Regions from separate parts of the Nocardia sp. NPDC004415 genome, predicted to be linked through region 3. Evidence: riboswitches for the same ligand, from Rfam matches in the RefSeq annotation. Region 3 holds a riboswitch; each other region holds the start of a gene.

Region 1 (2,845 bases), on a different contig from region 3:
GAACCGCGGCTCGTCACCGGGCACGGTGAACCGGGCCAGCAGCGCTCGCGACCCGGTGTCGTACACCGCGACCCCCACCCCGGAATCGATCACCCACAGCCGCCCCTCGGCGTCGACCTTCACCCCGTTCGCGGTCGCGCGCCCGTCCGCGCCCGCGGGCAGGAACACCTCGGCGCGCGTCGCCCCGGCCGCGGCGCGATAGACCGACCCGTCGGCGAACGACCCCACATAGGTATCGCCGGTGCGTGCGTCGAGCCCGATCCCCTCGGGATACACGGCGGTCCCGGGCAGCTCGTAGGCAGTGCTGAGCGTGACGGCGGCAGCGGGTTCGCCGCACCCCGTGACGGCCAGGCAGCAGGCGGCCAAGGCGACAACGGCGGTGGTCCTGATCATGATGAAGCCTCTCAGTGAGGTAAATCCAGACATTCAATGATGAGCAGAAACATAGATTAGAACCTTTATGATCGTCAAGATAGTTATCGAATGACGACCGGATACCATGCACCCATGACGTCCATGCCCGCCGCCGACCGGCTCGGTTCGTACCTCAAGCGCGCCGAACAGGCCCTGATGGCGACCAAGACCGCCGCGCTCAAACCGGCAGGCCTGACCGTCCCGCAGTACAGCGCCCTGCTGAGCCTCGCCGAGCACCCCGGCATCTCCGCCGCCGCGCTGGCCCGGCTGGTCGGCGTCACCCCGCCCACGATGAACACCGTCCTGACCAACCTTCAGGACCGCGGCCTGGTCGAGCGCACGCCGCACGAATGGCACAAGAACATCCTGGAAACCCGGCTCACCGAGGCAGGCCGGGAACTCACAGCCGACGCCGACGTCCGCGCCATCGCGGTCGAGCGCACCCTCGCGCAACGCTTCACCGCCGAGGAGCTGACCGCGCTCACCGCCATGCTCGTCCGCACGGCGGAAGCACTCGACGAGATCCGCGCCGACCTGCCCTGAAACGACGAGAGCCCGCCGGAAGCATCCGGCGGGCTCTCGCGACGAGTGGCCTAGCGTTCGGCGGCGGCCTTCACCCGTGCCAGGGTCTCCTGCATGCCCGAGACCAGGTCGGCCTCGAACTTGTCCTCACCACCGGCGGCGGCGTTGACCAGCGTGCGCACGGGGGCGGGGATGCCCTTGGGGTCGACGGTGCGGGTCTCCACCACGCGGGTGCCGCCCGCGGTCGGCTCGAGCTCGTAGCGCCACACGGTGCGGTTCTCCAGCATCCGGAAGGCCAGGGTCTTGTTCGGCTCGAACGCGACGATGCGCGAGGTGGTCGGCCACACCTTCCAGCCGTCCTTGTTGACGTTCACCGTCAGCGCGCCGACCCGCACTCCGCCCAGCGCGATCATCTTCAAAGTCGTCGGGCTCAGCTCGGGCATCCGCTTGAGATCGGCGAGCACCGCCCACACCTTCTCCGGCGATGCGGCGATGTCGATGCTGGCTTCGAGATTGTTCGGCAACGTTGCCTCCGGGATCGTGTGACGTTCGGTAACGCTCAGCATAGGCGCCCGCGACCGGCCGATCCTCGTACCGTGGGTGGATTATTTGCACCCTGCTCCGAACGCTGTTCAAAAATATTGCGGCCGAATACCTTTCGATGCGACGGTCACGAGTTCCAGCATCGAGCCCCGGCTAGCTGGGCGGCAACCCTCCATCGGCGGCGGGGTGCTCCGGGTGACGACCGGATGGTGAGGCGTCTTGCTCGCCATAAGCGTCCTTCTGGAGGTCTATCCATGTCTGTAGTCCAGCTCGACTCCACCGTGACCACCGCGTACGTGGTGGTCGGTGACCGATTCCTCGGCATCTCCGCCGACGACCGGGTGCACACCGTGTCCGGACTGGTCGCGTTGCTGCGCGGAGGGCGATTGCCCGCGAGTCAGGAACTGGCCGTTCACCTGGGGCAGGGCGTCACCCGGCACGATCTCGACTATCTCGAGCACGTGGCCGCGGTGCACGCGCCGCACCTGCGGGTGCGGGTCGTCGGCGAGATCGCCGAGCCCGCGCGCAGGCACCACGTGCACAAGTACCAGCACTCCAATGTGCTGCTGGCGGGCCTCACCAGGACCGAGGAGAACGTCTTCCAGGCCGATCTGCGCCTGGACGGCGACAACGAACTGCTCCTGGACCACCAGACCGGTGAGCACGTGCAGGGCATCGTGGTGATCGAGGCGGTGCGCCAGCTGTTCCTGGCCGCCTTCGAACTCGAATACGGCGTGCGCCGCCCGCAGGAGCACTTCTACATCGTCTGGAACAACGTGGACCTGCGGTTCACCTCGTTCCTGTTCCCGCTGCCCGCGACCCTGCACGCCCGGCTCACGCCGGTCTCCGTCGACGACCCCGGCAAGCTGCAGTTCCGGATCGAGACCGAGGTGCACCAGTTCGGCAAGCCGGTCGCCAGCTCGCGCATCGAGTTCACCGCCCTGCCCAACGAGCGGATCGCCCAGATCGAGCGCGCCAAGGCCGCCAAGGCAGTCGACGCCTACCTCGAGGTCTCGGCGTGAGTAGCGGAGCCGCCTTTTTCGACGTGGACGAGACCGTGATCACGGTCAAGTCCATGTTCACCTTCCTGCGTTTCTGGCTCGCCGAACTGGGTGACGACGGCACCGAGTACGCCCGCGTCACCGACGACCTCAAACAGCGGGCCGCCGCGGGGGCACCACGCGAGGACATCAACCGCGAGTACTACCGCACCTACCGCGGCGTCGAGTACGCCGCGCTGGTCGCGGCCGGTCAGCGCTGGTTCGACGAATTCGCCGCCGGGGGAGCCGCCTTCTACGCCGAGCCGGTCCGTGCCCTGCGTGACCACGCGGCGGCGGGCGTGCGCACGGTGCTGCTGTCGGGTTCG
Region 2 (2,845 bases), on a different contig from region 3:
AGGATGGCGCCGCCGAGGACGCGGCCCTGGCCGTCGATGTGCTTGGTGCCGGAGTAGACGACCACGTCGGCGCCGAGTTCGAAACCGCGCTGCAGCAGCGGGGTGGCGAAGACGTTGTCCAGCACCACCTTCGCGCCCGCGGCGTGGGCCAGCTCGGTGACCTTGCGGACGTCGACGAGGGTCTGCATCGGGTTGGCGGGGGTCTCGAAGAACACGGCCTGGGTGGGCACCGAGAGGGCCTGCTCCCACTGCTCGAGGTCGTCACCGTCGACGAAGACGGTCTCGATGCCCCAGCGCGGCAGGATCTCGTTGCACACCACGAAACAGGAACCGAACAGGCTGCGCGCGGCGACGAGCCGGTCGCCGGCCTTCAGCAGCGCGCCCAGCGCGGTGAACACCGCGGACATGCCGGAAGCGGTCGCGAACGCGGCTTCGGCGCCGTCGAGCAGGCGGATGCGCTCCTCGAACATGGCCACGGTCGGGTTGCCGTAGCGGGAGTAGACGAAGTGCTCGACCTCGCCGGTGAACGCGGCCTCGGCGGCCTCGGCGCTCTCGTAGACGAAACCGGAGGTCAGGTACAGCGCCTCGGAGGTCTCCTCGAAACCGGAGCGGCGCAGCCCGCCGCGGACCCCGAGGGTGGCGGGGCCGACGCCCTCGGGCAGTGGCTTGTCGAACGAACCACCGGTGATCATGCGTTCTCTCCTTATGCCTGGCGCCACGGCAGGCCGACCGCGCGCCAGCCCACGCTGCCACGCCGGCCGAACGCGTCGGGTCCGCCCTCGAAACCGTCCAGCACGTTGTAGGACGGGGCGATGCCCGCCGCGGTCGCCACGGTCGCCGCGCCGATGGAGCGCTGCCCGGAGCGACACAGGAACACCACGGGCGCGTCGTCGGGGCGGCCGGCCAGCGCCTGCTCGAGCTGGGCGCCGAATTCCGGATTGCGCGCGCCGGTGCCGTCGACCCACTCGATGAAGTGGGCCGGGCGCTCGATGGAGCTGGTGTCGGGGATGCCGATCTGCGCCCACTCGCCTTCGGTGCGCACGTCGACCAGCACCGCGCCGGGATGCTCGGTCAGGATCTCCCACGCCTTCTCAGGGGTGATGTCGCCGGCGTAAGTCATGTCGAACCTCCTGCGTGAATCCGCTCTTGCCGTGCCGGAACTCCGGGACACACGGCCAGGTCGTCACCCGGAGCACCCCACCGCGGAGGAGGGTTGCCGGCCAGCGAGCCGGGGCTTGGCGCTGGCACTCATGACCTTGCGATCTGAGATTGCCCCGGCACTGGTCACCGTGTCAAACAGGTCAGGGTGCGCACACCAGCCAGGTGCCCTCGACCCTGGTCAGGTTCCAGGTGCTGGTGGCGGGCGTGTCGCCGATCAGCACGGTGGCGTCGATCTTGGCGCGATCACCGTTGACGGTCGCGTTCGCGAAGCCCTTCTTGTCGATCGTCACCGCCGATTTCGGGCCGCCGAGCCGCTCGGTGAGGCCGGATTTCTCCTCGTCGAAGCCTGGGCAGGCGACGCCGGGCGGCGGACGCAGCTCGCTGCGTGAGCGCGCGTCGATATAGTTGGTGACGGCGGCCGCGAACCGGTCGGCCTCTGTGACATTTTTCTCAGCGGGCGCGAGCAAGCCGCCCAGCACGATCCCGATGAGCACCAGGACCGCGATGACCGCGGCCGCGACGAACGGGACGACCGATCGTTTGTCGGTCTGATCCACCACGATGGGCTGCTCGTCCGAGCCGGTTCGCTCCTCGTTCATGGTGCAATCCTGACAGACCGGGCGCGGGCAACCGCACCGCGCGCCGGGTGGCCACGACAGCGCGGATAGAATCGGCGGAATGCTGCCAGCAGCCGGACTGTCAACTTAGCCTAAGCTAAATTGACGCCGTCAATAGTTTTCGACCAAAGGGTGCGCGTAGAAATGACCGAACAGAGTGCAGCGACTCGCCCACTTCGCATCGCGATCGTCGGTGCCGGCCCGGCCGGTATCTACGCCGCCGACGCGTTGATGAAGTCCGATGCCGAGGTGTCGATCGACCTCTACGAGCGCATGCCCGCGCCGTTCGGCCTGATCCGCTACGGCGTCGCCCCCGACCACCCGCGCATCAAGGGCATCATCACCGCCCTGCACAAGGTGCTCGACAAGGAGCAGGTGCGCCTGCTCGGCAACATCGACTACGGCACCGACATCAACCTCGACGACCTGCGTCAGTTCTACGACGCGGTGATCTTCTCCACCGGCGCCAACGCCGACCGCGCGCTGCCCATCCCCGGCATCGACCTGGACGGCTCCTACGGCGCCGCGGACTTCGTGTCCTGGTACGACGGCCACCCGGACGTGCCGCGCAGCTGGCCGCTGGACGCCGAGAAGGTCGCCGTCCTCGGTGTCGGCAACGTGGCCCTGGACGTGGCCCGCGTGCTGGCCAAGACCGGTGACGAGCTGCTGCCGACCGAGATCCCGCCGAACGTCTACAAGGGCCTCAAGGCCAACAAGGCCGTCGAGGTGCACGTGTTCGGCCGCCGCGGCCCCGCGCAGGCCAAGTTCACCCCGCTCGAGCTGCGCGAACTCGACCACTCGCCGACGATCGAGGTCATCGTCGATCCCGAGGACATCGACTACGACGAGGGCTCGGAGGCGGCTCGCCGCAACTCCAAGCAGGTCGACATGGTCGCCAACACCCTCGAGCAGTGGGCGATCCGCGACCAGGGCGACCGCCCGCACAAGCTGTTCCTGCACTTCTTCGAGTCGCCCGCCGAGATCATCGGCGAGAACGGCCAGGTCGTCGGTCTCAAGACCGAGCGCACCCAGCTCGACGGCACCGGCAACGTCAAGGGCACCGGCGA
Region 3 (2,845 bases):
CACCGCGAGCCGCACATCGGGGACCACGGCGCCGTTCTCCAGCGTCACGTCCCCGATGGCGACCACGCCGAGTCGCCCGTCCGGGGGCGGCAGAGCCACCCCGGAGCCGGGTCGGGCGATCGGCGATTCGGTGCTCACAGTCACGTCGTCGCCGCCGCGAAACCGGCCCGCAGATCGGCCAGGATGTCGTCGATGCCCTCGATACCCACCGCGAGCCGCACCAGCCCCGGAGACACGCCTGCGGCCAGCTGCTCCTCCGGCGTCAACTGCGAGTGCGTGGTCGAGGCCGGGTGAATCACGAGAGAACGCACATCACCGATGTTAGCGACATGGCTGTGCAGGCTCAGAGCGTCCACGAACTTCTTGCCCGCGTCGACGCCACCGGCCAGGTCGAAGGCCACGATCGCGCCGGCGCCCTTGGGGGCCAGTTGCGTGATCCGCTCGTGCCAGGGCGAGGACTCGAGGCCCGCGTAGTACACCTTCTCCACGCCCGGCTGCTCGGCGACGAACTTCGCCACGGCCTCGGCGTTGGCCACGTGCCGTTCCACCCGCAGGCTCAGCGTCTCGATGCCCTGGGCGATGAGGAAGGCGTTGAACGGCGAGACCGCCGCGCCCAGATCACGCAGCAGCTGCACGCGGGCCTTGAGCGCGTAGGCGGGCGCGCCCAGGTCGGCGAAGACCGCGCCGTGGTAGCTCGGGTCCGGCTCGGTGAAGCCGGGGAAACGGGCGTTGCCCTCGGCGTCGCGCACGGTCCAGTCGAAGGTGCCACCGTCGACGATCACGCCCGCGACGGCCGCGCCGTGCCCGCCCAGGTACTTGGTGGCCGAGTGCACGACGATGTCGGCGCCGTGGGCCAGCGGCTGGATCAGGTACGGGGTGGCGACGGTGTTGTCGACGATCAGCGGCAGGCCCGCGGCGTGCGCGACGGCGGCGATGCCGGGGATGTCGAACACCGCGCTGCTCGGGTTGGCGATGGTCTCGCCGTAGAAGGCCTTGGTGTTGGGCCGGATGGCGGCCTGCCACTGGGCCAGGTCGTCGGGGTCCTCGACGAAGGAGACCTCGATGCCCAGCTTGGGCAGCGAGTAGTGGAACAGGTTGTAGGTGCCGCCGTAGAGGTGCGGGCTGGACACGATGTGGTCACCGGCGCCCGCCAGGTTCAGGATCGCGTAGGTCTCGGCGGCCTGGCCCGAGGCCAGCAACAGCGCGGCGACACCACCCTCGAGCGCGGCGATGCGCTGCTCCACCGCGTCCTGGGTGGGGTTCATGATCCGGGTGTAGATGTTGCCCGGCTCGGCGAGCCCGAACAGCGCGGCGGCGTGATCGGTGTCGCGGAAGGTGTAGGAGGTGGTCTGGTAGATCGGCAGGGCCCGCGCGTTGGTGCTCGCGTCGGGGGCCTGGCCCGCGTGGATCTGCTTGGTCTCGAAGGTCCAGTTCTCGGGCAGGGCAGAGTCGGTCATGAAAGTGCTCCAGGGTTGTGCGCCGGGGAATTCGTCAACTGGGTCGGATCGACGGACAACAACACATGGGGGCCTCCTGGGATGCGCGCTTGCCCTCGACCTTCGAGAGCCCGGTCATCACCCGGAGCACCCCACCGCAACTGGAGGGTTGCCGACCAGCGAGCCGGGGCTTGACGCTGGTACTCATGACCTTGCCGTCATGTTAACCGGACAAGCCCCCACACGGAAACTTCCCGGCTGAACGTAGCCTGGATCACGTCGCGATCGGCACAGTCCCGCACAGCGGGCCCTCCCATCGCGGTGAGGTCCCGGGCAGCAGTACGCTTGTCTTGTTTGCACCACACGTCCCGCCGACAACGCGGGGCATATACGTTGTCTGTTGGAACAGCTGGGGTCCGCTCACAAGCGTGTTCGCCTGGCCGTGCAATGAGGGCACCATCCTAGGAGGACACGAAGATCCATGTCCAAGATCAAGGTTGAAGGTACCGTCGTAGAACTCGACGGCGACGAGATGACCCGGATCATCTGGCAGTTCATCAAGGACAAGCTGATCCACCCGTATCTCGACGTGAACCTCGAGTATTACGACCTCGGCATCGAGTATCGCGACAAGACAGACGACCAGGTCACCGTCGACGCCGCGAACGCCATCAAGAAGCACGGCGTCGGCGTCAAGTGCGCCACCATCACCCCCGACGAAGCGCGGGTGAAGGAGTTCGGCCTCAAGAAGATGTGGCGCTCGCCCAACGGCACCATCCGTAACATCCTGGGTGGCACCATCTTCCGCGCGCCGATCATCATCTCCAACGTGCCCCGCCTGGTGCCCGGCTGGACCAAGCCGATCATCATCGGCCGCCACGCCTTCGGCGACCAGTACCGCGCCACCGACTTCAAGGTCTTCGAGGCGGGCACCGTCACGCTGACCTTCACCCCGGAGGACGGCAGCGAGCCGATCGTGCACGAGGTCGTGAAGATGCCGGAGGACGGCGGCGTCGTCATGGGCATGTACAACTTCAAGAAGTCCATCGAGGACTTCGCGCGCGCCTCGTTCAACTACGGCCTGCAGCAGAACTACCCGGTGTACCTCTCCACGAAGAACACCATCCTCAAGGCCTACGACGGCATGTTCAAGGACACCTTCCAGGAAGTCTTCGACGCCGAGTTCAAGGCCGAGTTCGACGCGGCGGGCCTGACCTACGAGCACCGCCTCATCGACGACATGGTCGCCTCCTCCATGAAGTGGGAGGGCGGCTACGTCTGGGCCTGCAAGAACTACGACGGCGACGTGCAGTCCGACACCGTGGCCCAGGGCTTCGGCTCGCTCGGCCTGATGACCTCGGTGCTGCTCACCCCGGACGGCAAGACCTGTGAAGCGGAGGCCGCACACG
Region 4 (2,845 bases), on a different contig from region 3:
GCCTGGGACAGCTCGACGGTCGGCAGGATGAGCCCGTTGTCGAGCACCTCGCGCTGGGCCTGCTCGATGAGCGCGGCCCGCGCCGCGGTGTCGGTGGTGGCCAGCTGCTGGTCGAGCAGCTGATCCAGGGCCGGAATCGGGCCGCGCGCGTTCAGATTGCGTCCGGCCAGGGCGTAGGAGGTGCGCAGGATGTCACCGTCGGCGCGGGTCGAGTTGCCGTAGACCGCGTCGTAGTCCTTGGCGTTCTGGCGCGCGATCGCCTCCGGCGTGGACACCAGGTCCAGCTTCAGGTCCACCCCCACCTGACGCAGCTGCTGCTGCGCCAGCTCCAGCACGGCCTGGTTGCCCGCGAACACCTGGCTGAAGGTGATCGCGAAGCTCAGCCGCTCACCGTTCTTGACCCGGATGCCGTCGGCGCCGGGCACCCAGCCCGCCTGCTCCAGCAGCGATTTCGTCTTCGCGGGGTCGTAGGCCAGCCGCGCGGACTGGTCGAGGTAGGCCGGGGTCGCCGAGGCCAGCGCCGAGGTGGCGGGCTTGAACTGCGGGCCGAGCACGGTGTCGACGAGCTGCTGGCGGTCGAGCGCGGGCAGCAGCGCCTGGCGCACCGCCGGGTCACGCAGCGGACCGCGGGTCACGTTGAACTGCAGGCCGAACGGGGTGCCCGGGTTCGAGGTGGACAGCACCCGGCCGCCGGTCGCCTCGATCTGCGGGGCGTCCTGGGGCAGCGCGTCGCTGATGGCGTCGAGCTGACCCGACGACAGGCTGCCGGTGCGCACACCCGACTCCGGCACCACGGTGAACTCGATGCGGTCCAGGTAGGCCTCGCCCTTGTGCCCGAACACGGCCGAGCCCCAGTTGTATCCGGCGCGCTTGGCCAGCGTCGCGGAGATGTCCTGCTTGTACTCGGCGTAGGTGAACGGGCCGCTGCCGATGTTGTCGCCCGCGCACCGCGCGTCGGCGGACTTCGCATTGGTGGAGGCGGCCAGGATGCCGAGCTGCGGCGTGGAGGAAGCCTGCAGGAACTGCGCGTTGGGCTGACTGAACTCGACGCGGGCGGTGAGCTTGTCGACCGCGGTGGTGCCCACGTAGTTGGCCAGGTAGCTCACGCCCAGCGGCGCCTCGACGCCGCCGAGGCGGATGATCGCGTCGAAGGTGTCGCGCACCGAGTCGGCGGTGAGCGCGGTGCCGTCGCTGAAGGTGACGCCGTCGGCCAGATGGAAGGTGAACACCTTGGCGTCGGGGCTGACCTCCCATCGCTGCGCGAGCCACGGCGTGATCTCGCCGGTGGCGGGGTCCTGATCGGTGAGCGAATCGACGATCTGGCGGGCCACGTAGATGGTCTGGTTGGTGCCCGACTGGGCCGGGTCCGAGCAGGTCGGCGCGCCGGACAGGCCGTAGCGCAGGGTGCCGCCGGGTTGCGGCGGACCGGCGTCACCGCCGGATCCCGCGGTGTCGCTGCCGCAGGCCACCACGGTGGTGACGGCGGCGAGTGCTCCGGCGAGAGCGGCGAGGCGATGACGAGGACGGATCACGGGGTGACTCCAGGGATGCGTGGCATGGGTGAGAGACCTCCATCGGACCGGGCAGAAGCACCCACCCGTTCGACGGGTTGGTTGCTGCGACGTCGTCGAGCCAGGTCTCTCGGTCGCTCTGGATGGTTGCGCCCCGGCTGCTCGGAGCTGAACCAGCATGTGGCACAGACCGGATGGTTTACAACGGTAGAAATCAGCGTGAGCGCAGCAGTTGGGCGCGCGGTCCGCGACCGGCATACTGGCGCGGCATCAGGGGGAGGGGAGGGGCGTGTCCATCGCCCGGATCAGCGGTGTCGCGGAGTAGCGTCGGATCTCCGAGTGCCGACGATGAGGAGTTGCGCCGTGATCGTGCCGCGTCGTACCACCGCACTGACCGCGCTGACGGCCTGCGCCGCCCTGTTGCTGACCGCTCCGGCCGCCACCGCGCAACCGGCCACTCCGGCCGTCACCCGCGACGCCCCCGCCACCACCACCGCGGGCCCCGCCGACCTGCTCGGCGCCTACCAGACCGTCGTCGAGACACTGAAAGCCCTGGGCGTGCAGCCGTTCCTGTACCCCACGGTCGCCGCCAACTGCGCGGGTGACGGTCTCGGCCTGGTCCCCGCCGTCGCCGGTGCCGTCCCCGGCCCGTGGCCCAGCAACGCCGTGCCGATTCCCGGCCTCGACCTGACCACCGTGAAGTCGGGCCAGACCCTGTTCACCTTCCTGCCCTACGGCCTGGCCCCCGACACCCCCGCCACCGACACCGCGGGCATGCAGGTCGCCTGGCTCAACATCAGCACCGGCCGCGGCGGCCTGGCCTCGATGGGCTCGATCGCCGAGATCGTGCGCGCCATGGTCCCACCGGAAGTCCCGGTGGAACTGCGCCCCCTCGCCGAGAACGCCATCCGCGACTTCTTCTTCACCGCCATCCCCCTCGGCGGAGTCCGCGCGGTCCCCGTCGACACCGGCCACGGCACCATCCTCGCCGCCGTCTTCGGCACCACCGACAACGCAGGCAAATCCTGCTTCTTCTTCCCCACCATAGGCATCACCGAGGTCCCCTGAACCCCGCCCGCTACATCAGGGCATCTAGACCTCCAGGGGCCGCGCGTTCCGCGCAAGTCGACAGGTAGGTGTCTGTAACGGGCCGTGGGCCCGATACGAGATCCTGGCAGAGCTCTGCAGGTACACCACCGAAATCGAGCGGGGCGCATCGTGGACTGGAGAAGGACATGGGAATCTATGTTCGGCAGTCGCTGAACGCCGGACCGTTCCGGTTCAATATGTCCCGGTCAGGACTCGGCGTCAGCGTCGGAGTCCCCGGCTTTCGG

What was found. A riboswitch is a leader RNA that binds a small molecule or an ion and turns the genes downstream of it on or off. The one in region 3 is predicted to bind S-adenosylmethionine.
Region 1: another riboswitch for S-adenosylmethionine. It lies ahead of ACWEMY_RS11645 (AfsA-related hotdog domain-containing protein); the one in region 3 lies ahead of ACWEMY_RS03215 (bifunctional o-acetylhomoserine/o-acetylserine sulfhydrylase).
Region 2: another riboswitch for S-adenosylmethionine. It lies ahead of ACWEMY_RS24255 (rhodanese-like domain-containing protein); the one in region 3 lies ahead of ACWEMY_RS03215 (bifunctional o-acetylhomoserine/o-acetylserine sulfhydrylase).
Region 4: another riboswitch for S-adenosylmethionine. It lies ahead of ACWEMY_RS23600 (ABC transporter substrate-binding protein); the one in region 3 lies ahead of ACWEMY_RS03215 (bifunctional o-acetylhomoserine/o-acetylserine sulfhydrylase).

Annotation. Positions count from the first base shown of each region.
Region 1 covers NZ_JBSGDP010000018.1:63,528-66,372, reverse strand. The annotation lists gene ACWEMY_RS11660 (SMP-30/gluconolactonase/LRE family protein) at 1-393, opposite strand, end outside; gene ACWEMY_RS11655 (MarR family winged helix-turn-helix transcriptional regulator) at 508-957, shown strand; gene ACWEMY_RS11650 (SRPBCC family protein) at 1,008-1,460, opposite strand; SAM riboswitch class IV at 1,605-1,720, shown strand; gene ACWEMY_RS11645 (AfsA-related hotdog domain-containing protein) at 1,734-2,501, shown strand; gene ACWEMY_RS11640 (HAD family hydrolase) at 2,498-2,845, shown strand, end outside.
Region 2 covers NZ_JBSGDP010000064.1:654-3,498, reverse strand. The annotation lists gene ACWEMY_RS24260 (O-succinylhomoserine sulfhydrylase) at 1-692, opposite strand, end outside; gene ACWEMY_RS24255 (rhodanese-like domain-containing protein) at 704-1,120, opposite strand; SAM riboswitch class IV at 1,138-1,256, opposite strand; gene ACWEMY_RS24250 (Rv0361 family membrane protein) at 1,302-1,760, opposite strand; gene ACWEMY_RS24245 (FAD-dependent oxidoreductase) at 1,923-2,845, shown strand, end outside.
Region 3 covers NZ_JBSGDP010000004.1:81,377-84,221, forward strand. The annotation lists gene metX (homoserine O-acetyltransferase MetX) at 1-99, opposite strand, end outside; gene ACWEMY_RS03215 (bifunctional o-acetylhomoserine/o-acetylserine sulfhydrylase) at 141-1,457, opposite strand; SAM riboswitch class IV at 1,538-1,648, opposite strand; gene ACWEMY_RS03220 (NADP-dependent isocitrate dehydrogenase) at 1,918-2,845, shown strand, end outside.
Region 4 covers NZ_JBSGDP010000060.1:7,194-10,038, reverse strand. The annotation lists gene ACWEMY_RS23600 (ABC transporter substrate-binding protein) at 1-1,532, opposite strand, end outside; SAM riboswitch class I at 1,569-1,661, opposite strand; gene ACWEMY_RS23595 (hypothetical protein) at 1,875-2,579, shown strand; gene ACWEMY_RS23590 (DUF4236 domain-containing protein) at 2,747-2,845, shown strand, end outside.